DNA from 2 places in the Bacillus sp. 1NLA3E genome. Region 2 is predicted to be linked to the other one. Evidence: riboswitches for the same ligand, from Rfam matches in the RefSeq annotation. Region 2 holds a riboswitch; the other holds the start of a gene.

Region 1 (12,014 bases), 1.1 Mb from region 2:
TTGGACCAGCATAACGCATAGCTGCAGGAAAAACAGCAAGATATACGCGTTCTTCTGGATAATAGTTTTTCAATAGAATTTCATAGCTTTCCATTCTTACATCAGCAGGAATATCATCTGATTTTGTTTCACCAACAAGCGGATTTAAAAATAGGCCATCTACTGTTTCAAGAGCTGTTTTTTGAATATATTCATGAGCACGGTGCACCGGATTTCTCGTTTGGAAACCGACTACTGTTTTCCAGCCCTTTTCTTCAAAAATAACTCTGGTTTCAACCGGATCTAAATAATAGCTTTGGAATTGCTTTCTTTCTAATCGTTTTACAAGTGTGATTTTTCCACCGATATAAATATTTCCACGGTCAAATAATTTTTTTACACCAGGATGAGCAACATCAGTCGTGCGATAAACTAACTCTGCTTCCACTTCTTTATTTGGTTCGAAAATATCCGAAACTGAAATGACACCATATGTTTCTCCATTATATACAAGTCTGTATTCTTCACCAATCGTTACTGACTGGGCTTGTTCTACTGAGACTGGCAGCGTAATCGGAATACTCCATACACTTCCATTGGCAAGACGCATATTTTTGACAACAGATTCATAGTCTTCTTTGCTAAAAAAGCCTTCAATCGGGCTATATGCTCCGGTTGCAATTAATTCAAGATCGCTTAATGCCATGTTATCAATTACTATTTCTTGCTTAATACTCTCAAAATCGTATTCTGGGTTCCAACGATTAATGAGGGAACCGCCATGTGGTGTACTTAATGCCATTATATATTTCCTCCTATATGATCTTTTTTGATAAGTTTTTTTGAACTAAACCTATATTTTTAATGGGTTTTAAAGTTATATTCCCCCACCATCTTCGTAAATCGTCCGGGCATCAGCTCTAATGGTTTTTAATAAACTGATAATTCCAAGTGTTGCCGTACAAACGCTGAACAAGACTACAACTGAGTACATATCACTCTCAACAAACAATTTAATCAATCCATACGAAATAACAAGTGATAGAATTGGTGAAACAAGCCAAACCTTTAGGATTTTACTGATTATATTCTTTTTTAATGCTCCCGCTCCTTGTTGGACTGTACTGATTCCAATAATCGCGGTACTAGTTACTTGGGTTAATGGGACAGGCAAGCCAAAGATTGAAGCTAAGATGACTAAAGTTGCACCTGTGCCTGATACAGCTCCACCTTCTAGTAGTGAAAATTTGGTGATTTTTTTCCCGTTTGTCTCTAACACTCTACCGCCAAGGGTAATGGCACCTAAGGCGATAAAAAAACCACCCACAACAATTCCTGTTTTTATTGAAATTAATCCAGCTCCTACCATTGGCCCAGCGGCATTGGCAACATTGTTCATCCCTGCCGAGAAGGCTTCTAAAAACCCGACAATAATCACAAATATTGAGAGAATAGGTTTATACTTATCTTTCGAAAGCACTGGATAACGTTTCTCGAGTCTATGGATCCCTTTCCCTAAGATAATGGCGATGACAAATGCGATAGCTGGGATGATAATCCAAAAACTTACAATAACAAGAATATTATTGATAAACAATGCCTTGTAAGCAACGCCCACTCCCACCACAGATCCAACGGTAATCTCACTTGTGGAAAGAGGGATGCCAATCAAATTGGCAATAAAAAGAGAAATGGCCGCCGATGATAATATGATCAGAACCACCTTCGCATTTAAGAACGATTGCGGGATAATATTAGAACCAATCGTTTTCGTAACTTCACTTCCACCCAGGACAGCACCAACAAAAATGGCAATTCCGCACAGCAAAAGAGCTTTTTTTCTATTAGAAATCGCTCCTGACCCATAAGCAACACTTACAGAAGCTGCTGCTCCACTTGCTCCGATGTTCATTGCAAAAAATAGTGCCACTGCTCCAGCCAAATAAGTTAAAGTCATAGTGGTTTACCTTTTATAGATGAAGTCCGCACTCAATTTTACCAGTACCAGTCCATCTGCCTGAACGTAAATCCTCGGCATTGAAAGCAGGCGCTGTACAAGGTTTGCACCCAATGCTTGGATATCCATTGTCGTGAAGTACATTGTATGGTAAGCCATTTTTGTGAGCGTATCTCCAAATATCCTTCCACGTCCAATGTATTAATGGACAAATTTTAATAGATTTAAATTTATTGTCTTGATTGAAAAAGTTGGTGTTTTTTCTCGTCTCCGATTGTTCGCGTCTTAATCCAGACAACCAAGCGGTAGTTCCAGAAAGAACACTATTAAGTGGGATGACCTTTCTTATTTCACAACATTTATTTGGTTCTCGTTCCCACAATTCATCTCCGAATTGTTCTGCTTGTTCCTCAAGAGTTAGACTCGGCTTTTTCAATTCGATCCGTAAATTAGGATATTTTTTCTTTACTTCATTAATAAGGTTGTAAGTCTCATCAAAATGAAGATCCGTGTCTAAAAAGACGATTTTCGCTGACTCATTCACTTTTGCAATCAAGTCGATGAGGACGATTCCTTCAATTCCAAAGCTACAGGCATAGACTAGTTCATCATCTTCATAATGGTCATAAGCCCATTTCAATACATTCAAAGCTCCCTTTGTCTCATCCTCTTCTAAAATATTAATCTGTGTAAAAGTTTCAAAATTGCTAAATGTTAGTTTCTCGGTCAAATTTGTGCCTCCATTCTTTATTTAAAGGCAGTTTTATTCCCATTTGGAATACAAATAAAACTCCCTCTAGTTTACTAGTCAGCAGTCAATCGTTTCATTTCTTCATTTCTTGCGTTTCATCAATTAATTCTAAGTTTTTCATTTTTTTCAATTTGAATGATTTTACCGTCTTGCACCACTAATGTAATAGATCCATATTTCATTGTTTCTAGTGTTTGTGTGATTTGCAAAAATACGGCTTCAAGTTGATTTTTCCCCAAACGAGCCCCTCCTCCTTTAAAATAAAAAATCCCTCCATCTTGGAAAGACTGTTCAGGTAAGTATGTTTTTACCTTATCTTCCAAAATGGTTTACATTTTGTTGGATTTAGCACCTTGCACATGTGCAGGTTGCCGGACATCTTCGGGCCAATTCCCTCCGCCTCTCTGGATAAGATTTAATTATTTTAAATTTTAACACAAATAGATCGGTTGTCAATATAATTTCGATAGGTTTAGTGTGAATTAAAAAAATATTTATTTATAATTTTTTAACTATTCGAAACATGCTCTCATATCCTACCGCAATCCATACCCCTTCACAACAAAAAGAGCCTCACTTTACTGCGTTGCCATACAAAACGGTGCCTGACCCCCGGTGCTTTACTGCGTTGCTGCACCGGGGGTCAGGCACCAATTTTTAATCGCGAGTTACATACGTTCCAGCAATAAAATCATGTATAGACCTTTTGTCCTGTCGAATTCCTACCATAAAGGCGCTTACGATTATGCCTATTCCAAGGGTAACGGTATATACAATGGCCCCTACTAATGAACGAAGTAGCATCGTAACTATTCCAACACTTTCTCCGTTCACTCTTGCGATCCTAATTCCCGCAATTCTTTTGCCAACTGTAAATCCTGACCATATAACTGGTATTAATAAGGCATATAACAAATCAAGTATAGAGCTAACTACATTTGCACTCGTTTCTCTAAAAATAAAATTACAAATTAATGAAATAGGGAAGCTAATAATAATTCCATCCAAAATGTTCGCAAGCAATCTTCTCCAAAAGCCAGCCGGATTTGAAATCACAATAATTTACCCCCTTTTTTTATTTCTGAGTTAAACTTGCCTGTTGATTTCATCTCCAGGCACTCGCTATATGTGGGGCCGTTATTGCTTCATAACACCCTTTATCATCATATTTTTTACATTTCATAATTATCACCAAATAGGCAAAAATAACGAATGATCTTGTGGTAGACATAGTTTAGATTTATACCAGTCTTAATGGAAAATTTCACAACGACACAATAAAAGGGGTGATTTTGAAAATGGCAAAAAAGAAAAGTAATTATATTCATTTATTAATATTGGTCATCGTAATAGCTGTTTTTATTTGGTCATTCATTAAACCTGTTCAATACTCAGATTGGATTTTAGAGGTGTCCCCCGCTCTGATTGGACTGATGATGGCCATTGTTATCTATAATAAGTTTCGTCTCACCACCCTTTCCTATATCATCATCGCTCTTTTGTCTATATTGGTATTTGTAGGTGGGCACTACACTTATTCAAAAGTACCGCTTTTCGATTGGATAAAAGACCATTTTAATTTACGCCGCAATCATTACGACCGTTTTGGGCATTTTTTTAAAGGTCTAATCACCATTCTGTTAAGGGAAATATTGTTAAAGAAAAGCCCCTTAGTTAAGGGGAAATGGTTGTTTGTTATTACGGTCAGTATGTCCTTAGCTATTGCTGCTTTTTATGAAATTAATGAATGGATATTTTCAAAACTAGCGCATGGGGGGAAAACTGCAAAAAATTTTTTAGGGACGCAGGGAGATATTTGGGATGCGCAGTGGGATATGGCATTTACACTAGGTGGATCTATATTAGCCTACCTATTTCTCGCAAACCTCCATAATCGTTTACTGAAGCAACAAAAGGAAAACAATCACCTAAAGTAATCAAAAAAACATATGCGTCCGCATATGTTTCAGATTGTCGAAAAAGGTACTATCTCGGCAACTTTCCATTTTGTCAGAACATTAAATGCCGATATTTAATATGAGATTGTCAATATTAAGGGACCTATTGATCTTCGCTCCAATCAACAAGGGGGTCAACCTAAAGAATTGCAACACACCTTATCCGACCTGGCTAAATGTGTTGCAATTTTCTTATGTTTTGGTAGGCTGCTGTAAGGCCTGTTACTTACATTCTTCAATCCCCGTAAACGGCAGTCGCGAAGCCCATGCAGCTCTTTGATTCCCGTTTTTTCGCGACTCTTGAATTTTGGTCATCAGTGCAGCTCTTTGATCCCCATTTTCCCACGAGGGTCCTTGAATTCAAACTTAAAAGTATTAAGGGATCAGTATAGGGCGTGAAATGTCATCAATAGACACAAATTCATATTCACTTTGGCTAGGCTCTTTTGGCTTAAACATTGATTTCATCACTTATTTTTATTATTTATTGGTTGAGTGGAAGATCTTTATTGGAACCTCTCTGTTGATGAGTGGAAGGCGCGAAGACTCCTGCGGGAGCAGCGGGACAGGTGAGACCCCGCAGGCGCTTTAGCGCCGAGGAGGCTCACCGCCCGCCCCGCGGAAAGCGAAGCGTCTGGAACGGAAATCAACAGACCTATTGAACATCCTATTTATTAATAATTATTAATGATATTACAACAAATTAGCGCGGTTAATTACTAAAGTTATTAAAGGGGGAATAATAGACTGTCGAGAGTTTCTCGACAGCCAGACATATGCGTCGGCATATGTTTTTATTTCTTCATTAATAATGGTCTTCCGTTTCTCCATATAACGGTAACATCAATTCCAAAAAAGTCTGAGAGAATTGATTCAGAAATCATATCAGATGTTAACCCTGCTGAAAAAACCTCCCCTTTTTTAAGTAAAAGTGTTTTTTGAAAAGTTGGTAAAATTTCCTCAACGTGGTGGGTAACGTACAACATCGTTGGTGACCCTGGTCCTTTTGAAATTTTCTCAATCGATTCTAATAGCCTTTCACGGGCTAAAAAATCAAGACCGTTCGTCGGTTCATCTAAGATGAGCAAAGCGGGGTCCGCCATTAATGCTCTACCAATTAAAACTCTTTGTCGCTCACCTTGAGATAGAGTTTCATAATTTCGGTTGGCATAATCGATGCAACCCAGGTCTTCTAATAATGAAATTGCCTTGTTTCTCATTTCATCCGTTGGCGTTTGGTAGAGGCCTATTGAAGCAAACGCACCACTTAACACAATTTCAAAAGCATTATCACCAGGATGTAGTTTTTCCTGAAGGCTTGAAGAAACCAGTCCGATGTGTTGGCGTAGGTTTTCAGCAAGAGGATCTTTGCCAAACTTTTTCCCTAAAACCATAATATTCCCCTTAGATGGATATTCATAGGCATTCAACACGTTTAGTAAGGCTGTTTTCCCCGCACCATTTAACCCAAACAATACCCAATTTTCCCCTTTTTTAACTTCCCAGTTTATATCACGTAATATCCAGTTACCATTTCTCTTTAATGATATATTTTTTAGATTTAAAACCATGTGTTTCTCCTTTCCATGATTTAACGATTTACAATGATTTTTAGACTATTTTTCAAAAAAGTCAATCATTTCGAATGTAAAAAAAGGGCAACACAAAAGGCTATTTTGTGCCACCCTCTATCATTATAGGTTTTAAGTGTTGCATCTATATATAAGTTTCTTAGACAGCTGTTAGTTGGAAACAAGGATCATTAAAGTAAACAACTTCTGAAAGAATTTTACAACCTTTGATTTCCTTGAAAGCCTCTCTTGCTTCCTTTTCGTTGTCAAATTCGAACATTCTAGTTTGTTCCTTTGAATGAACTGTGATTACCCACATTATTTAAGATCCCCTTTTTTTATTTACCCCAGGAAAACTCAAGCGGATATAACTTTTAAAGGAGTAAATTATTTTTAACCGGACTCATTATAACACCATTCTCTGTAATATTTTGTGAATAATCTTTGACATTTATCACCGTTTTATGAACTTTCCCACGGTAGAAAAAGGAGTTTAATAGAATTTCCATTATTAAAAAAATAAGATAAAATAAAGCATGAGAATCATTCAATTATGCTGAATTAGATATTACTGTTTTTTTAAAAGGGGTGATCGAAATGAATGTTAATAATAAAAGTAAGCTAAGAAAAGATAATAAGCTTGCTGAAGAAATGGCATCCTTGCAACTAGAGTTACCTCAAGATGGACATTGGAAGATATGTACAATATCTGATGTGATAAATACTTTCCCAAGGCGACCAAAAAACGGCCATAAGGGGACTTTTGGGACCGGACTACTGATTGCCGGAAGTGATGAAATGCCCGGAAGTGCTATGCTTTCTGGGATTGGAGCCATGCGCTGTGGAATTGGGAAGCTGATCATAGCTACGAGTACTTTTGCTTCGTCGATTATTTGTACAAGATTGCCGGAAGCAACTTATATTCATAAGGGGCTTGAAAAAATAGCTAATGGATACCTACCTGAAAAAATTAAAGCGATTGCGATTGGCCCAGGATTAAGCGATCAAACCCTGATAGAAAAAGCACTGGAAAATATATTGGTCAGTAACCTTCCTGTCATTATCGATGCTTCTGCTCTTTCTGCACGTTCCTATCCAACCAGAAAGGCACCTACCATCTTAACCCCTCACCTAGGAGAATTCAGTAAAATGGTTGGTCAAAGCATTACCTATATCCAAGCAAATCGGTTTAAGCTTGCTTGCCAATATGCACAAGAAAATCATGTAACCGTCGTATTAAAGGGGGAAAATACGATTATTGCCTTTCCTGATGGGTCGGGGCTTGTTAATCCAACCGGTAATTCTGCACTTTCAAAGGGAGGAACCGGTGACACGTTGACCGGAATGATTTTGGCAATGATTTGTACTCATGATAATGAACGCGCTGCTATCGCCAATGCAGTTTATCTTCATGGAAAATGTGCTGAGTATTGGACTATTGACCATTCTGAAGAATCGATGCTTGCCAGTGATTTTTCTGAGATACTACCAAAAGTATTAAAAGGGATTACTGAATCCAGTAAATAGTAACTTACCATATAATTTTTGGCTCTGTTAATGCTAGAATGTTGATTTCCATTCCAGGCACTCGCTTTCTGTGAGGCGGGCGGTGAGCCTCCTCCCGCAGGAGTCTTCGCGCCTTCCACTCCAATCAACATTGTGCAAAAAAATCAACATTGAGCTTTAACACAGTAGAATTTTATAAAATAAGGCTGCCGCAAGTCATTGCGACAGCCTTTTCTAATTAAATTGCGGATTATTAAAGGGTCACCTTATGTCGGTCAACCTTTCCAAGCTGTAATTTAACCCCTTTTACCATCTCTTTTAAAAGCAGTTCTAATCCAATAATAGTTAACGAACCAAAATTTGCGTATAACTTTTTCGTTTCCCATTTTAATTCATTTTTCCCACAGATACTATGTCGATTGACCTCGATTACTTCCCTTTTGATTTCAGCAAGTCCTGCTTCTCTTTCAAGTGGAGGTAATTCCAAAATCCCATCGATTCTATCGATAAATTCTAATGATTTCGTAATCTTAGTCTCAATATCATCATACGCTGCTTGGTCAATTAATCCGTATTTTAATTTAAATTGATTTAACAATAAGGCTGAATCATAAGTTGCTTTTACAATCTCGTCACGCTTCATTTGATCAGTTTCATAGCTAAGCATATATTTCCACGATGGTTGTACCATCGCCTGACGAAAATCTTCTAATTTTGAATAAATCTTGGTATAGCCGTATTTATCCGGATTTTCAAAAGCAGGGCTTCCTGGATCAAGGAATGGCGATAATGGTGCTACAAAATAAGATAGGCGGGTATCTTGATTGCAAATATTGTGAATATCTTCACAAAAACTAATGTTTTCAATTGCACTTTTATACGATTGACCCGGGATACCAACCATAAAGAATAGATCGATTTTCGCACAGTCATGGCTTAAAGCGTGTTGTAGTGTTTCGATTATTTTTTTGTTCGTACATGGCAGCTTTCCATTTAATCGCCTTAAATCTTCATCTGATGATTCTAATGTTAATTCTATGCTATATTTTGGAATTGCATCATGAAGCTGTTTGAAGAAATCTTCATCAGCAAATTGAAAAAGTTCAAAAACAATTTCATTTTTAATATTTAACTTTTTAAGACCTGATAAAAATTCCTGAACATATTCAGGGCCACCCTGTCTAATATCATTTAGTAGAAAAATAGGTGCACGACTAAATCTTTGAATAAAGGCGATGTCTTCTAACATTTTCTTTGGTGATTTCATCACAAGTTTTTTCCGATTGCAATTTATGTCGTAGGCTGTTCTGGATCCGCCGCAAATTAAACAATTAAATGTGCACCCCTTTGAAGTAAGCAGGGCAGTGTTCGGATATTGGAGCCAGCCTTTATATGGTAGAGGGTCTAATAGATTTCGATACTTAAAGACAGATTTAATGATATATCGATACCCAGGGAAATCAAACTCATCCAGATCATCTGGAACATATGTAATCGGATTAAAGTGGTATTGTCCATCTTTTTTCCAAGTTAAGTTCGGGATAGTTGAGAAGTCTTTATGTTTGTTTTCTATGCGGTTTAACAGCATCAACAATGGTTTTTCTGTGGTATCACCCCGCATAACAAAATCAATCTCAGGATATTCGATTAGTTCCTTGTGGAAGTAAGTGGAAGATAATCCCCCGAAGATAACTGGGACATCTGGGTGTAGTTTTTTGACGACCTTTGCCAGCTCAACACTTCCGTGTGCGTGTGGAAGCCAATGAAGATCAATTCCAAATGCTTTTGTCTTGATTTTACTTAATTTTTTTTCAACATCGAAATTTGGATTTAATAACATTCGGTTGGCGATGTTGATAATTTTCACCTTTAAGCCAAATCGTTCAAGATAATCTCCGATACTAGTTAAACCGATCGGATACATTTCAAATACCGGTGATGATGGGACGACGTCGCTGATGGGACCGGTAAAGATCATTTCCTTCCGAAAATCATACACGGTTGGTGGATGCAACAAAACCAGGTCATAAATCATAAGATCACCTTCATATATTTTATTTTTAGAAAAACAAGTTTTTCCTTAAATTTACTATACCCCAACTGTCCGGTGAAAGGCAGTGAACATTCGTTGAAATTTACAATATTTAGGAACATTACTACAATTGTTATAGGGTTATTGTTAACTCCCTTTTCCAGACAAAAAAGCGAGTTCCTCAGAACTCACCTTTTTTCATTAAAATATCTATAACAGTGAGAATGCACTGTAGCTTTTTCCATATACGCTCCCAACTATATTTTTCTTGGAATCAGCGCTACTTTCGTTAACTGGAAGAAGTGGGAATAGTAATTCTGCGGTTCGATAGGCTTCCTCAAGATGGGGGTAACCCGAGAGAACAAACGTATCAATCCCTAAATCAGCATATTCTTTGATTCTATCGGATACCTGAATCGGATCACCCACTAGTGCAGTTCCCGCTCCGCCTCGAACTAATCCAATCCCTGCCCATAAATTTGGACTAATCTCAAGATCCTCTCTTTCGAATCCATGCAAATCGGTCATTCGCTTTTGACCAACAGAATCCATCCGATCTCGACCACGTTGTGCAGCTTCTATTGTGTCGGAATCTAAATGTTTAATTAGTTTATCTGCTGCTTCCCAAGCTTCTTTTTCTGTTTCTCTTACTATGACATGGAGACGAATTCCGAAGCGAACTGTTCTTCCCTCTTTCTCTGCTAGGCTACGAACTTCCTTAATCTTTTTCTCAACCTCTGCAGGTGGTTCTCCCCATGTGATATAAACATCGGTATGTTTTGCCGCCACAGCGTGACCTGCCGGTGATGATCCACCGAAATAGACTGGAGGATGGGGCTGTTGTACCGGTGGAAATAGTAGGTTCCCTCCTACAACTTTAAGATGTTTCCCTGAAAAATCTACATCTTCTCCTTTTAATAACCCTTTCCAAACTGTTAAGAACTCATCTGTCGCTTCGTAACGTCCATCATGATCAAGGAAAATTCCATCACCAGCCAATTCAACTGGGTCTCCTCCAGCAACCACATTGATCATCACTCGACCATTTGAAACCCGGTCTAGTGTTGAAGTCATTCGAGCCGCAACAGAGGGAAGTGTAAGTCCTGGACGAACCGCAACTAAAAACTTTAGTCTTTCTGTATCAGCAGCAAGGGCACTTGCCAAAATCCAAGGATCCTCGCAAAAATTTCCGGTCGGAATGAGCACACCTGTATAGCCGAGACGATCCGTCGCTTGTGCAATCTGGCGGAAATAACTATATTCCGCTTGTCGTGCCCCCTTTGTAGTTCCTAAATAACGAGTATCACCACTTGAAGGAATAAACCATAAAATCTCCATTATTTGATCCCCCCTTACCCTTTTATCACTAATGTTGGTTGATTATTTACCCTGCTGATTAATTCACTAACATTGTTTCTCAGTCGCTGTTCCGCTTCATTTTCAATAAAGGTTATTTCTGTTTCTCGATACTGAACCTGTGAATCAACCAAATAAACACCATTGACAATATCTGTCGCACCTAATACCGAGAACACAGGTTTAAATGCATATTCAAGTGATAATAGATGCGCAACTGTGCCCCCATTTAAAATCGGTAATATTGTTTTATTCACAAGAGACTTTTCTGGAAGTAAGTCAATAAATGTTTTTAATAACCCTGTATAACTTGCTTTATAGACTGGACTAATAACCACCAAAGCATCAGCACTTTCAATCAGCCTAATTGATTTTTTGATTGCTTCACTGTCCCATTTTGCATAGACCAAATCTTCTGGTGGTAAATCTTTTACGTGGATGAACTCAACCTCGTTGTTTTCTTCCAATAATTCACCCACAAATTTGGCGATTGCCGCTGATCTTGAGAATTCTGCTGGACTGCCTGAAACAATTACAAATTTACCCATGTAAATCCCCTTCCTTTTTGTAAAATAAATATTAGTTTTCCAAGATGTTTACTTACTTTTAGAGCAAAAGAATGTATTACTGCTTCATTAATTCGTTTTATTTTCACCAGAGAAGTGATCTTGCCACTTTAATAGTCTAGTCTCAAAGAGACGGACAACTGAATCTGTAAATTTCCCAACTAATGCAAAAATAATGATGCCCACAAATACAACTTCGGTATTTGAAAATTGTCGTGCATCCATAATCATGTAGCCAATCCCTTCGCTTGATCCCATTAATTCAGCGACTACCAACCCAAGCCAAGCTACTCCAAGTGACAACCGTACACCAAGAAGGATATTTGGAAGTGCAGCAG
Region 2 (12,014 bases):
GTATCGTCCTTATTGGTGAAAATAAACTGGACACCTTTTTCTTTTAATAAAGCCAATTTATTTTGGTCCGCTTCCTCTCGGGTAACAATCCATGTCTGTGCTTCTGATGTATCTGTTAAATTTGCATCTACTGGCATTCTTAAATTTGAATCAAGGATAATCCTAATTGGGTTCTTCCCACCTTCGGGTAGTCGGGTTGTAAGTTGCGGATTATCAGCAAGGACTGTTCCAATTCCTACCATAATCGCATCCGTCTCATCACGAAGCTGATGCACACTCTCGCGGGCTTCACTCCCTGTAACCCACTTAGAATGACCATTATAGGCGGCAAGTTTACCGTCCAAGGTCATGGCCACTTTGGAAATGATAAAAGGGGTGCTCGTCATCATATTATGAATGAATCTTTCGTTGAGGAGTCGAGCTTCTTGCTCCATTATCCCCACCTCTATCTCAATCCCTGCCTCTTTAAGGATTTTGATTCCTCTTCCAGCGACTAAAGGATTTGGATCCTTCATTGCAATCACAACTCTGCGGACCCCAGAATTTTTTACCAATTCAGCACAAGGTGGCGTTTTCCCATAGTATGAACATGGCTCCAAAGTTACATACAGAGTGGCATCTTTAGCGTGTTCACCTGCCATCCGAAATGCATGTACTTCTGCATGAGGTTCACCTGCTTTCCGATGAAGCCCTGAGCCAACTACCATACCATCTTTTACGATTATTGCTCCAACTAATGGGTTAGGATTGGTCTTTCCCTTTGCAGTAGCAGCTAATTCTAAAGCAAGATTCATAAAATATTGATCTGTTTTCATTCGGTAAGCTCCTCAAATCGTTATTCGTTTTGGTTCTGGTATGTGACCAGATTTCTGAATCTTTGTTTCTAGATACTTTCGGTTATACTCACTCATACCTCCCCATAGTGGGAGATGTGAACTGACAGATAAACCTTTTTCTTTTAAGGCTAATAGTTTTTTAGGGTTGTTGGTAATCAGAATGACAGGTTTTGAGCGCAATTCCTGTAAAACAACTATAGGTTCATCGTATGAGCGAAGATCATCATCAAAGCCTAATGCAAGGTTTGCCTCAACAGTATCATATCCCTCTTGTTGTAACAGGTAAGCTAGTGACTTCGAGAACAGCCCAATGCCTCGGCCTTCATGGTGAGCTAAATAAAACAACGCTCCATGGCCATTCTCCACAATCATACTTAATGATTGATGCAATTGATACCCACAATCACACCGTTTACTTCCAAAAATGTCTCCAGTGTGACAAATGCTGTGGAACCGGACTAAAGACCTATCGTTGTTTTTAAAATCACCATACATTAAAATGGAGGACTGTTGCAGGTCAGCCAGTTGAGCTTTGGAAATGGATTCAAGAATAGCACTCTTATCCTTATGTGCCATTTCCCCTTTTAAGGATAACCAAGTATACCAATTAAATGTAACTACTTCATTACCCACCTGAACAGGTAAATCAACCGGGCCAACTAAACAAAGAGCCGATTGACTATTTATGTTAATAATCGTCATTTTTTCTTTTAAAATATTTTTTATATCAATTGAAAGCATATTGTCATCACCACTTCTTTTCGTTCTTATTACTTACATTATGTAACTTAGTATAAAATGGTAAACAATACGCGTCAAGTAATAAACCTTATTAATAAGATGGAATTACTTTGCCTTAAAATATAAACAATAACGATTATTAATGAATGTCCCTTTTAACAAAACGACCACCTTTTACTTCCGAAATATTTGCAACAGCTAAAAAAGCTGCTGGATCGATTTCTTCGACAATTGACTTTAGTTTTGCTTCTTCCAAACGCGTAATCACACAAAATATCACATTCTTGTTATCACCGGTATAGGCTCCCTCACCTTTTAAGTAAGTCACCCCTCTTCCTAAACGTGCAAGGATTGCATCACCCACAACTTGATGGTATTCACTAATGATCCAAACAGATTTAGACTCATCTAGTCCAGCGATTACAATATCAATCGTTTTAAAAGCAATAAAATACGCAATGGATGAGTACATTGCACGCTCCCATCCAAAAACAAATCCTCCATATGTAAAAATAAATAGATTAAAAAACATAATCATTTCACCAACTGAAAAAGGTAGCTTTTTAGTTAATAATATCGCCATGATTTCCGTTCCATCTAAAGAGCCACCATAGCGAATGACCATGCCTACACCAATCCCTAAAACAATTCCACCAAATACTGTTGCCAGTAATAAATCCTCGGTTAACACCGGAAAACTATGTAAATAGCCTGTTGTAATCGATAAAACAGTTATTCCAAGCAAGGTGGACAGTGCAAAAGTCTTTCCGATTTGCTTGTATCCAATAAAGAAAAATGGAATATTTAGCGCAAAAATAATAGAGCCTAATCTCCATCCAGTAAAATGTGAAAGGATAATTGAAACTCCAACAATGCCCCCATCTAAAATCATATTCGGTACTAAAAATTCCTCAAGACCTATGCCCATTAGCGTTGACCCTAGGACGATAAAACTTACTCTTTTTAAAAGTTTCACCAACGGGAGGCCTTTATGTGGATTTTGATATTGACCAAGATTTGTATTAACCATTAATCAAGTCTCCCCTTTTACTTATCATACCTTTTTTTCCCCTTGCATGTCCCCCACCCTGCTTAATGAAGGTTGAGAGATAATTTATTTTGGCTGTGTTAAAGCACAATGTTGTTTTTTTGCACAATGTTGATTGGAGTGGAAGGCGCGAGACTCCTGCGGGAGCAGTGGGACAGGTGAGACCCCGCAGGCGCTTTAGAGCCGAGGAGGCTCACCGCCCACCCCGCGTAAAGCGAAGCGCCTGGAACGGAAATCAACATTCTAGTTTAACAGAGCCTTTATTTTTTAAAAAACCTAATCCGTTCAATAGATTTTTCTTCTATCGAAATAATTATTTTCTTAATAAATCGAATATTTAATAAAAGTAATTGACTTTTCAATAGGTTTTATAGTAAAGTTTAGAAAAAATTAAATAATTAATTTCTTATCCAGAGAGGTCGAGGGTATGGCCCGATGACACCTCAGCAACCATCAATGTTTTTACCATTGAAAAGGTGCTAACTCCAGCAAGTTTTATAAAACTTGAAAGATAAGAAGAACGGCTGATTTTTCATTAAACACTAAAGTCTTCTTCTTACAAGAGGGCTTTTTTTTATTTTTTCTACGAAGGAGTGGCGGCCATGTACAAAATTGATACAGTACTAGCGCAAATTGGTAATCGGAGTGAACAAACAACGGGAACAGTGAATCCCCCGGTCTATTTTTCAACAGCATACCGACATGAAGGAATTGGACAATCAACAGGTTTTGACTATATCCGTACTGGAAATCCAACTCGTCAAATCCTCGAGCAAGCAATAGCAAACTTAGAAAATGGCGACCATGGCTATGCTTGTAGTTCAGGAATGGCCGCCATCCTAACCATCCTTTCCATTTTTCAGGCAGGAGACGAATGGATTGTTTCCAAAGACTTATATGGCGGGACCTATCGCCTATTAGAGCAGGGTTTTAAAAAATGGGGATTAACATGTCATTATGTTAATACCAAAGACCCTGAAGATATATCCAAACACATTTCTCCCAAGACAAAAGCGATTTTTCTTGAAACCCCAACAAATCCTTTAATGGAACAAACAGACATTAGTGCCGTTGCAGCACTTGCGAAAGAATATGGGATATTATTGATCGTTGATAACACGTTCTTTACACCACTTCTTCAAAAGCCGCTTAATTTAGGAGCTGATATTGTCATCCATAGTGCTACGAAATATCTTGGAGGGCATAATGATGTCCTCGCAGGTTTGATTGTGGCAAGAGGGAAAGAACTATGTGAATCCCTCTCTCTATTTCATAATGCTACTGGCGCTGTGTTGAGTCCATTTGACTCATGGCTATTAATGAGGGGCATGAAAACACTATCCCTTCGGATGGACCGACATGAAAAAAATGCAAAAGAAATCGTCCAATTCTTAACAGCACATGAGGATATCGTGGATGTCTTGTACCCTGGAAAAGGAGGAATGGTCTCCTTCCGAATTAAAGATGAATCATGGGTAAATCCATTTTTACAGAACATGAGGCTAATATCCTTTGCAGAAAGCCTAGGTGGAGTTGAGAGTTTCATTACATATCCAGCAACTCAAACACATGCTGACATTCCTGAACACATTAGGTTAGAAACGGGTGTCTGTAATAGGTTATTACGTTTTTCAGTTGGTTTAGAGGACTCAGAAGATATTATTGAAGACTTAAGCTATGCATTAAAGAATGCAAAAACGGAGGTAGAAGTTTAATGGAAGAGAACACTTATTCATTTGAAACACGATTACTTCACAATAGCCATAAAATTGATCCAACAACAGGTGCGGTGAGTGTCCCAATCCAACACGCCTCTACGTTTCATCAGTTTGATGTTGATCAGTTTGGAAAATATGATTACAGCCGCAGTCTAAATCCAACAAGGGAAGCGTTAGAGGAAGTGATTGCAGAATTAGAAGGAGGTACTCGGGGATTCGCCTTTTCATCTGGCATGGCAGCTATTTCGACTGCCTTCCTCCTTTTATCACAAGATGATCATGTCGTTATCACAGAAGATGTTTATGGTGGAACATTCCGTATGGTAACCGAAGTCTTAACCCGTTTTGGTATTGAGCATACCTTCGTGGATATGACGAACCTTGAGAAAGTAAAACAGGCGATCCAACCAAATACAAAACTTTTTTATGTGGAGACGCCTTCCAATCCATTGTTAAAAGTGACTGATATCAAAGCCATTAGTGAGTTAGCAAAACAAAATGGAGCCCTAACTTTTGTTGACAACACATTTCTTACTCCTGCATTACAACGTCCGCTAGATCTTGGGGCCGATATCGTCCTACATAGCGCCACTAAATTCCTTTCAGGGCACAGTGATGTTGTTGCTGGGTTAGCTGTTGTTAAAGATGAGGAACTTGCTAAAAGGCTTGGTTACTTACAGAATGCCTTTGGGGCAATATTAGGAGTTCAAGATGCATGGCTTGTCCTTAGAGGATTAAAGACCCTTCATGTCCGCTTAGAACACTCTGTTAAATCTGCCGCAAAAATTGCTGCATTTTTACAAACACATCCTTTAGTTGAGAAGGTGTACTATCCCGGGCTAATCGACCACCCACAATATGATATTCAACAAAAGCAAGCACTTAGTGCTGGAGCTGTGTTCTCATTCGAGTTAAAAAATGAAGAAATATTACGTTCCTTTATCTCAAAAGTAAAGATACCAGTTTTCGCTGTAAGTTTAGGGGCTGTCGAATCGATTCTATCCTACCCTGCAAAAATGTCTCATGCTTCTATGCCTGAAAGTGAGAGATTACAAAGAGGCATTAGTAATACCTTGCTACGACTATCAGTTGGACTGGAAAATCCAGATGACTTAATAGCTGATTTCAAATCTGCCTTATATGATTATGCTCATAATCTTGTTGAGGTGAAGAAATGAGTTTCCTTACCAAGCTAGAAAATCAGATCCTTATTGGTGACGGTGCGATGGGAACCCTGTTATATTCGTATGGGAAAGATATTTGTTTAGAAGAGTTGAATCTTTCTCGCCCGGAGCAGATTACTTCAATCCATCAGGCCTATATTGATGCAGGCGCCGATATAATCCAAACGAATACTTATGCCGCAAATTATTTAAAACTCGCTCGATACGGACTTGAAGAATTAGTAAAAGAAATCAACACCGCAGCCATTCGAGTTGCTAAGCAAGCAACTGGCGGTAAATCTTATATCCTTGGTACAATAGGCGGTAATCGTGGAATTAAGCCTCACAGCGTTCATATCGAGGAAATAAAAAGAAGCTTTCGTGAGCAACTGTTTTGTTTGCTAGTAGAAGGTGTTGATGGCATTTTACTAGAGACATATTATGATAGAGAAGAAATAGAAACTGTATTAAATATAGCAAGACGTGAGACCGAGCTTCCAATCATTGCTCAGCTTTCAATGCAAGAGGTAGGTTTCATGCAGGATCATACACCTATTTCAGAAGCATTAGGCCGACTCGAAGACCTTGGTGCAGATGTCATAGGTCTAAATTGTCGTCTTGGACCTCATCATATGCTTAAGGCCTTAGAAGAGGTACCACTCCCTAAACATTCCTATTTATCTGCTTATCCAAATGCAAGTTTGCCGACCTATACCGATGGAGTATTTCATTATGAGGGTGATGCCGAATACTTCAGGAAATCGGCGATGTTGTTTAGGGATCAAGGAGTCAGGTTGTTAGGAGGTTGTTGTGGAACAACACCAGAACATATCCGGGCTTTTTCTGAAGAGCTACGGAACGTTGCTCCAATTACCCAAAAAACGAATAAACCGAAACAACAGCCTATCGCCATCAAACCAGTAACATCCAAAAGAGATGCTCCACCTTTGCAGGACATTGTAAAAGAGCGACCTTCCATTCTTGTCGAGTTAGACTCGCCAAGAAAACTAGACACAACCCGTTTTTTTGCTGGAGCAAAGGCATTAAAGGAAGTTGGAATTGACGCCATTACCCTAGCAGACAACTCTCTGGCTTCGCCAAGGATTTCCAACTCAGCCATTGGACATTTAGTAAAAACACAAATAGGACTAAGGCCATTAATCCATATTACATGTCGTGACCGAAATATTATCGGACTGCAATCCCATTTAATGGGTCTTCACACCCTTGGGTTAAATGATGTATTGGCTATTACTGGAGATCCCGCCAGAGTTGGTGATTTTCCTGGCGCGTCATCAGTATATGATGTTTCATCATTTGAATTAATTTCAATGATTAAACAATTAAACGAAGGTTTATCAAGTTCTGGGAAAGATCTCGGCCAAAAAACATCCTTTTCTGTTGCCTCAGCATTTAATCCTAATGTAAGGTCATTAGAAAAGGCCGTTTTACGAATGGAAAAGAAAATTGCTCACGGTGCTGACTATTTTATTACCCAGCCGGTTTTTTCAGAAGAAAAACTCTTGGAGGTTTATGAAGCTACTAGGCATATCAAAGTACCAATCTATATCGGCTTAATGCCGTTAACAAGCTATAAAAATACAGAATTTTTACATCATGAAGTACCTGGTATTAAGATATCCGACTCCATCCGCGAACAGATGGCAAAGTATAAGGATGATCCAAACCAAGCAACTCGGGAGGGTTTAGCGATCACTAAGGCTTTAGTAGATACAGCAATAGAGCTTTTTAATGGGATATATTTTATTACTCCATTTCTACGCTATGAACTTACTGTGGAGTTAGCAGATTACACCAACAAGAGAATTGCACAATTAACAAGGGGGAAATCAAATGTCCAGAGCATCATTCAATAATGAATTAAAGAAACGAATTCTTATTATGGACGGCGCAATGGGAACCATGCTTCAACAAGCAAATCTGACCGCAGAGGATTTTGGTGGTGATCAATACGATGGCTGTAATGAAAATTTGAATCTTACAGTTCCTAACGTAATCGAAGAGATCCATTTAGAATATTTACAAGCTGGCGCTGACATTATTGAAACCAATAGCTTTGGTGCCACTGGTATTGTTTTAGAAGAATACCAGCTATCACATCTAGCCTATGAAATAAACAAAGCGGCTGGACTTATCGCACGACGAGCGGCTGACAAGGTCTCAACTCCTGAAAAGCCACGTTTTGTTGCTGGCTCAATGGGACCAACTACAAAAACTTTAAGTGTAACTGGTGGTACCACTTTTTCCGTACTTGCTGAAAGTTATGAAGAACAAGCTATTGGCTTAATTGACGGAAAAGTTGATTTATTATTACTAGAAACAAGCCAAGATTTATTAAATGTAAAAGCAGGCTTCTTTGGGATCCAACGCGCCTTCGAAAAAACAGGAAAAAAATTACCCTTAATCATTTCTGGTACAATCGAACCCATGGGCACAACTCTTGCAGGTCAATCAATTGAAGCTTTCTACATTTCGGTTCAACATATGAACCCTGTTGCTGTTGGGCTAAATTGTGCGACCGGCCCTGAATTTATGCAGGACCATATTCGTTCATTGGCAAATATTGCCTCAACCTCAGTTATCTGCTATCCAAATGCGGGGTTGCCTGATGAGGAAGGTCACTATCACGAAACGCCTGATAGTTTAGCTAAAAAGCTGGCCGGTTTTGCCTCTGAAGGATGGTTAAATATAGTCGGAGGTTGTTGCGGAACAACTCCAGCCCATATTAAAGCCCTTTCCGATACTATGATAGATTATAAACCGCGACTGATTCCAGAGAATTCAGTTCATATGGTCTCAGGAATTGAAGCTTTTATATATGATGATCCAACCTTACGTCCAATTATGGTAGGCGAACGGACGAACGTGATTGGTTCTCGAAAATTCAAACGTTTGATTGGTGAAGGAAAATTTGAAGAAGCTGCTGAGATTGCTCGAGCACAGGTAAAAGGCGGCGCACATGTTATTGATCTCTGCCTTGCCGATCCAGATCGAGATGAAGTTGAGGACATGGAGAACTTTATTAAAGAAGTGGTTAAAAAAATAAAAGTCCCACTTGTTATAGACTCAACAGATGATGCTGTCATTGAGAAATCACTGACCTATTCTCAGGGAAAAGCAATCATAAACTCGATTAACCTTGAAGATGGCGAAGAACGTTTTCAAGCGATTGCTCCTTTAATCCATCGTTACGGAGCAGCAGTTGTAGTAGGAACAATCGATGAAGTCGGCATGGGTGTAACCGCCGATAGAAAACTTGAGATTGCAAAACGTTCCTATGATTTACTCGTAAACAAGTATAAAATTCAGCCCCAGGATATTATTTTTGATCCACTTGTTTTTCCGGTCGGGACTGGAGATGAACAATATATAGGTTCAGCTAAAGCAACAGTTGAAGGTATTAGATTGATTAAGGAAGCCTTACCAAAAACTCAAACCATTTTGGGAATCAGCAATGTTTCTTTTGGCTTACCTAATGTTGGTCGAGAAATTTTGAATTCCGTTTTCCTTTACCACTGTACTCAAGCTGGACTGGACTACGCCATTGTCAATACGGAAAAGCTTGAGCGGTTTGCGTCTATTTCCAAAGAAGAAATCGAGCTTGCTGAGAAGCTCTTATTTGATACCACCGATGAAACATTGGCAACCTTTACCGAATTATACCGTGGTAAAAAGAAGGAAAGTAAGCAAACTGTTCCCACAATGTCGCTGTCAGAACGTCTTAGCTACTATATTGTTGAAGGAACAAAAGAAGGCTTGATTCCTGATATCGAGGAAGCCCTAACTATCTATCCTGCTCCTCTTGATATCATTAACGGACCGCTAATGGATGGAATGAAAGAGGTTGGGCGCCTTTTTAACGGTAATCAATTAATTGTTGCAGAGGTTTTACAAAGCGCCGAAGTGATGAAAGCAGCTGTTTCCTTCCTTGAGCCTTATATGGAAAAAGATAATACAACTAGTTCAAAAGGAAAAATCATTCTCGCAACTGTAAAAGGTGATGTTCACGACATTGGTAAGAATCTCGTGGATATTATTTTAAGTAACAATGGCTATGAAGTGATCGACCTTGGAATAAAGGTCTCACCAGCTGACCTTGTTACAGCAATCAAAAGAGAAGTTCCGGATATGGTTGGTTTATCAGGACTATTAGTCAAATCCGCACAACAAATGGTGCTAACGGCTCACGACATGAAACAATCAGGAATTGATATTCCAATCTTAGTTGGTGGAGCTGCACTATCTCGGAAATTCACAGATACAAAGATCTCCAAGGAGTATGACGGGCTTGTATTATATGCTAAAGATGCTATGAATGGTTTAGACTTGGCCAATCAACTTCAAACTCCTGAAGAATTTGAGAAACTTGTTCTCGAAAAAGATGCGAAACTAAGCGTACTAAATCAACAACCGGCTATTGTAAATACAAGTAATGTCGCGACTGCTGTAAGAGTGGCTTCAACTGTAAAAACAGATGTACCTGTTTTTATTCCTAAAGATACAAATCGACATATTGTTAAAACTTATACCCTTGCTCATATTGAACCGTATATTAACAAGCAGATGCTTATTGGTCATCATCTAGGGGTAAAGGGAAATATTGAAAAGCTGTTAGCAGCAGGTGACGAAAAGGCTGTAAAGCTAAATGAAATGGTAAATCAATTGATAGAGGAAGCAAAAAAGAATGACTGGATCAAACCAGCAGCCGTTTACCAATTCTTCCCGGCTCAGGCAGAAGAAAATAAAATTGCTATTATCGATCCAAATCAACAACAAAAAGTTGTGGAAGAGTTTGATTTCCCGCGTCAAAACAACTCACCATTTCTTTGTCTTGCTGATTATGTTAAGACAGCAGATAGTGGAATGACAGATTATGTTGGCTTTTTCACTGTTACTGCTGGTCCAGGTATTCGTGAAGTAGCTGATACTCTAAAAGAACAAGGAAGATTTTTGGAATGCCACGCACTTCAGGCATTGGCTTTAGAGACGGCAGAAGGTTTAGCAGAACTCATTCACCGCCAGATGCGGGATCGTTGGGGCTTCCCTGATCCAGTTGATTTTACAATGAAAGATCGTTTTTCTGCTCGCTATCAAGGACAACGTTTCTCGTTTGGATATCCTGCTTGTCCCGAACTCGAGGACCAGAAAAAGTTATTCTCCCTGTTACATCCAGAAGATATTGGAGTCCATTTAACAGAGGGTTGTATGATGGAACCAGAAGCTTCTGTTTCAGCAATGGTTTTCGCACATCCAGAAGCAAGATATTTTACAGTATTAAAGAATGATTAGCTTTTAGAAAAATAAAAACAGCCTATTCTCGGCTGTTTTTATTTTTTTCCTTTTTCATAGCATCCTCTGTATATGGTTCGTGTTCAACAGCGGGCAAATCTCCAAATGTTGTCATGATTCCTTCTTCATCTAAAGCATCTTCATAATGCTCATGCTGCTCATTAGGGTAAACTTTGATGTTATTCCCATACATATCATTGCCAACAAAATTTTCAAAATCCTCAACATAGCCAATGTTTTCATCCGCTTCATTGTAACTATTTTCATAACGATCATTTGGATAAGCAAAGTCAGAAGGAGTCTCAGATGTACCAAACTCCGCCACTTCCTGCCAGGCATCCTCTGCATCATAGGCAACTGACTCATCTTTCTCATCAAAATCAAATTTACCAAATGGAGGCATTAGTACCCCTTCTTCAACTGGACGTTTGTGAGAAACAAACTGGTCTGGACTATGCTCGATACAATAGGTTGTTGTTGGGAGAACTTCAAGACGTTCATAGGGAATTTCCGCCCCGCAAACTTCACAGATCCCATATGTTCCATGTTCAATTGCCGCCAACGCCTTGTCAATATTCCCCAAATGAATTTCCTCATGCTCATTTAGGGCGATATCTTTTTCACGTTCGTATAATTCGGTTCCTTCATCACCAGGATGGTTGTCATAGCTTGATAACTCACCCACTGACTCATGTGCATGACCTCTTTCAAGCCCAAAATGATCGTTTTGCTCAAACCTAACAAGAAGGTCTTTCTTCTCATTATTTAATTGGTCTCGAAAATTGGATAGTTGTTCTGAAGTAAGCATTATTCGCACCCCTTTCCATCACGTTAAAGTTAGTTTTCCAAAGACACACCCTTTCATGCTAACTAATCATTCTTCTCGATTGAATTGTTCGTTATTTGTATAAAAAATCGGTGTTAACAAGATGCTAAGAAAAAGTTTCGATATTCCAATTAAGGGGTGAAACAAATGGTTAATGAAAACTTTGAGGAATTTTCCAAGGAACAAAAAAAGCACCAATCAAGTTATCTTGGAGGAAGTAAAAGGGCAGGTTTTAATAAATCTGATTATAACAGTCAAGAAAACACGGATAAATCAGTTGGAGCAACAGGTAGAAATCGGACATTAAAATCCTAATATCTATTTAAAAGTTGAATAAATTTTATGCTTTAATCAAAAAGTAAGGAAGCATCT

What was found. A riboswitch is a leader RNA that binds a small molecule or an ion and turns the genes downstream of it on or off. The one in region 2 is predicted to bind S-adenosylmethionine.
Region 1: another riboswitch for S-adenosylmethionine. It lies ahead of B1NLA3E_RS24725 (YezD family protein); the one in region 2 lies ahead of B1NLA3E_RS13465 (methionine biosynthesis PLP-dependent protein).

Annotation. Positions count from the first base shown of each region.
Region 1 covers NC_021171.1:1,720,116-1,732,129, reverse strand. The annotation lists gene sat (sulfate adenylyltransferase) at 1-781, opposite strand, end outside; gene B1NLA3E_RS08355 (inorganic phosphate transporter) at 857-1,936, opposite strand; gene B1NLA3E_RS08350 (phosphoadenylyl-sulfate reductase) at 1,950-2,666, opposite strand; gene B1NLA3E_RS24725 (YezD family protein) at 2,786-2,926, opposite strand; SAM riboswitch class I at 2,997-3,102, opposite strand; gene B1NLA3E_RS08340 (RDD family protein) at 3,345-3,746, opposite strand; gene B1NLA3E_RS08335 (DUF2238 domain-containing protein) at 3,986-4,624, shown strand; gene B1NLA3E_RS08330 (ABC transporter ATP-binding protein) at 5,440-6,216, opposite strand; gene B1NLA3E_RS25230 (hypothetical protein) at 6,377-6,535, opposite strand; gene B1NLA3E_RS08325 (NAD(P)H-hydrate dehydratase) at 6,868-7,743, shown strand; gene B1NLA3E_RS08320 (TIGR04190 family B12-binding domain/radical SAM domain protein) at 7,976-9,757, opposite strand; gene ssuD (FMNH2-dependent alkanesulfonate monooxygenase) at 9,965-11,092, opposite strand; gene ssuE (NADPH-dependent FMN reductase) at 11,107-11,658, opposite strand; partial or broken gene B1NLA3E_RS08305 (ABC transporter permease) at 11,746-12,014, opposite strand, start outside.
Region 2 covers NC_021171.1:2,843,714-2,855,727, forward strand. The annotation lists gene ribD (bifunctional diaminohydroxyphosphoribosylaminopyrimidine deaminase/5-amino-6-(5-phosphoribosylamino)uracil reductase RibD) at 1-815, opposite strand, end outside; gene B1NLA3E_RS13455 (GTP cyclohydrolase II) at 828-1,577, opposite strand; gene B1NLA3E_RS13460 (YitT family protein) at 1,717-2,607, opposite strand; SAM riboswitch class I at 3,029-3,143, shown strand; gene B1NLA3E_RS13465 (methionine biosynthesis PLP-dependent protein) at 3,228-4,340, shown strand; gene metC (cystathionine beta-lyase) at 4,340-5,521, shown strand; gene B1NLA3E_RS13475 (bifunctional homocysteine S-methyltransferase/methylenetetrahydrofolate reductase) at 5,518-7,383, shown strand; gene metH (methionine synthase) at 7,361-10,816, shown strand; gene B1NLA3E_RS13485 (yteA family sporulation protein) at 10,839-11,624, opposite strand; gene B1NLA3E_RS25345 (hypothetical protein) at 11,790-11,957, shown strand.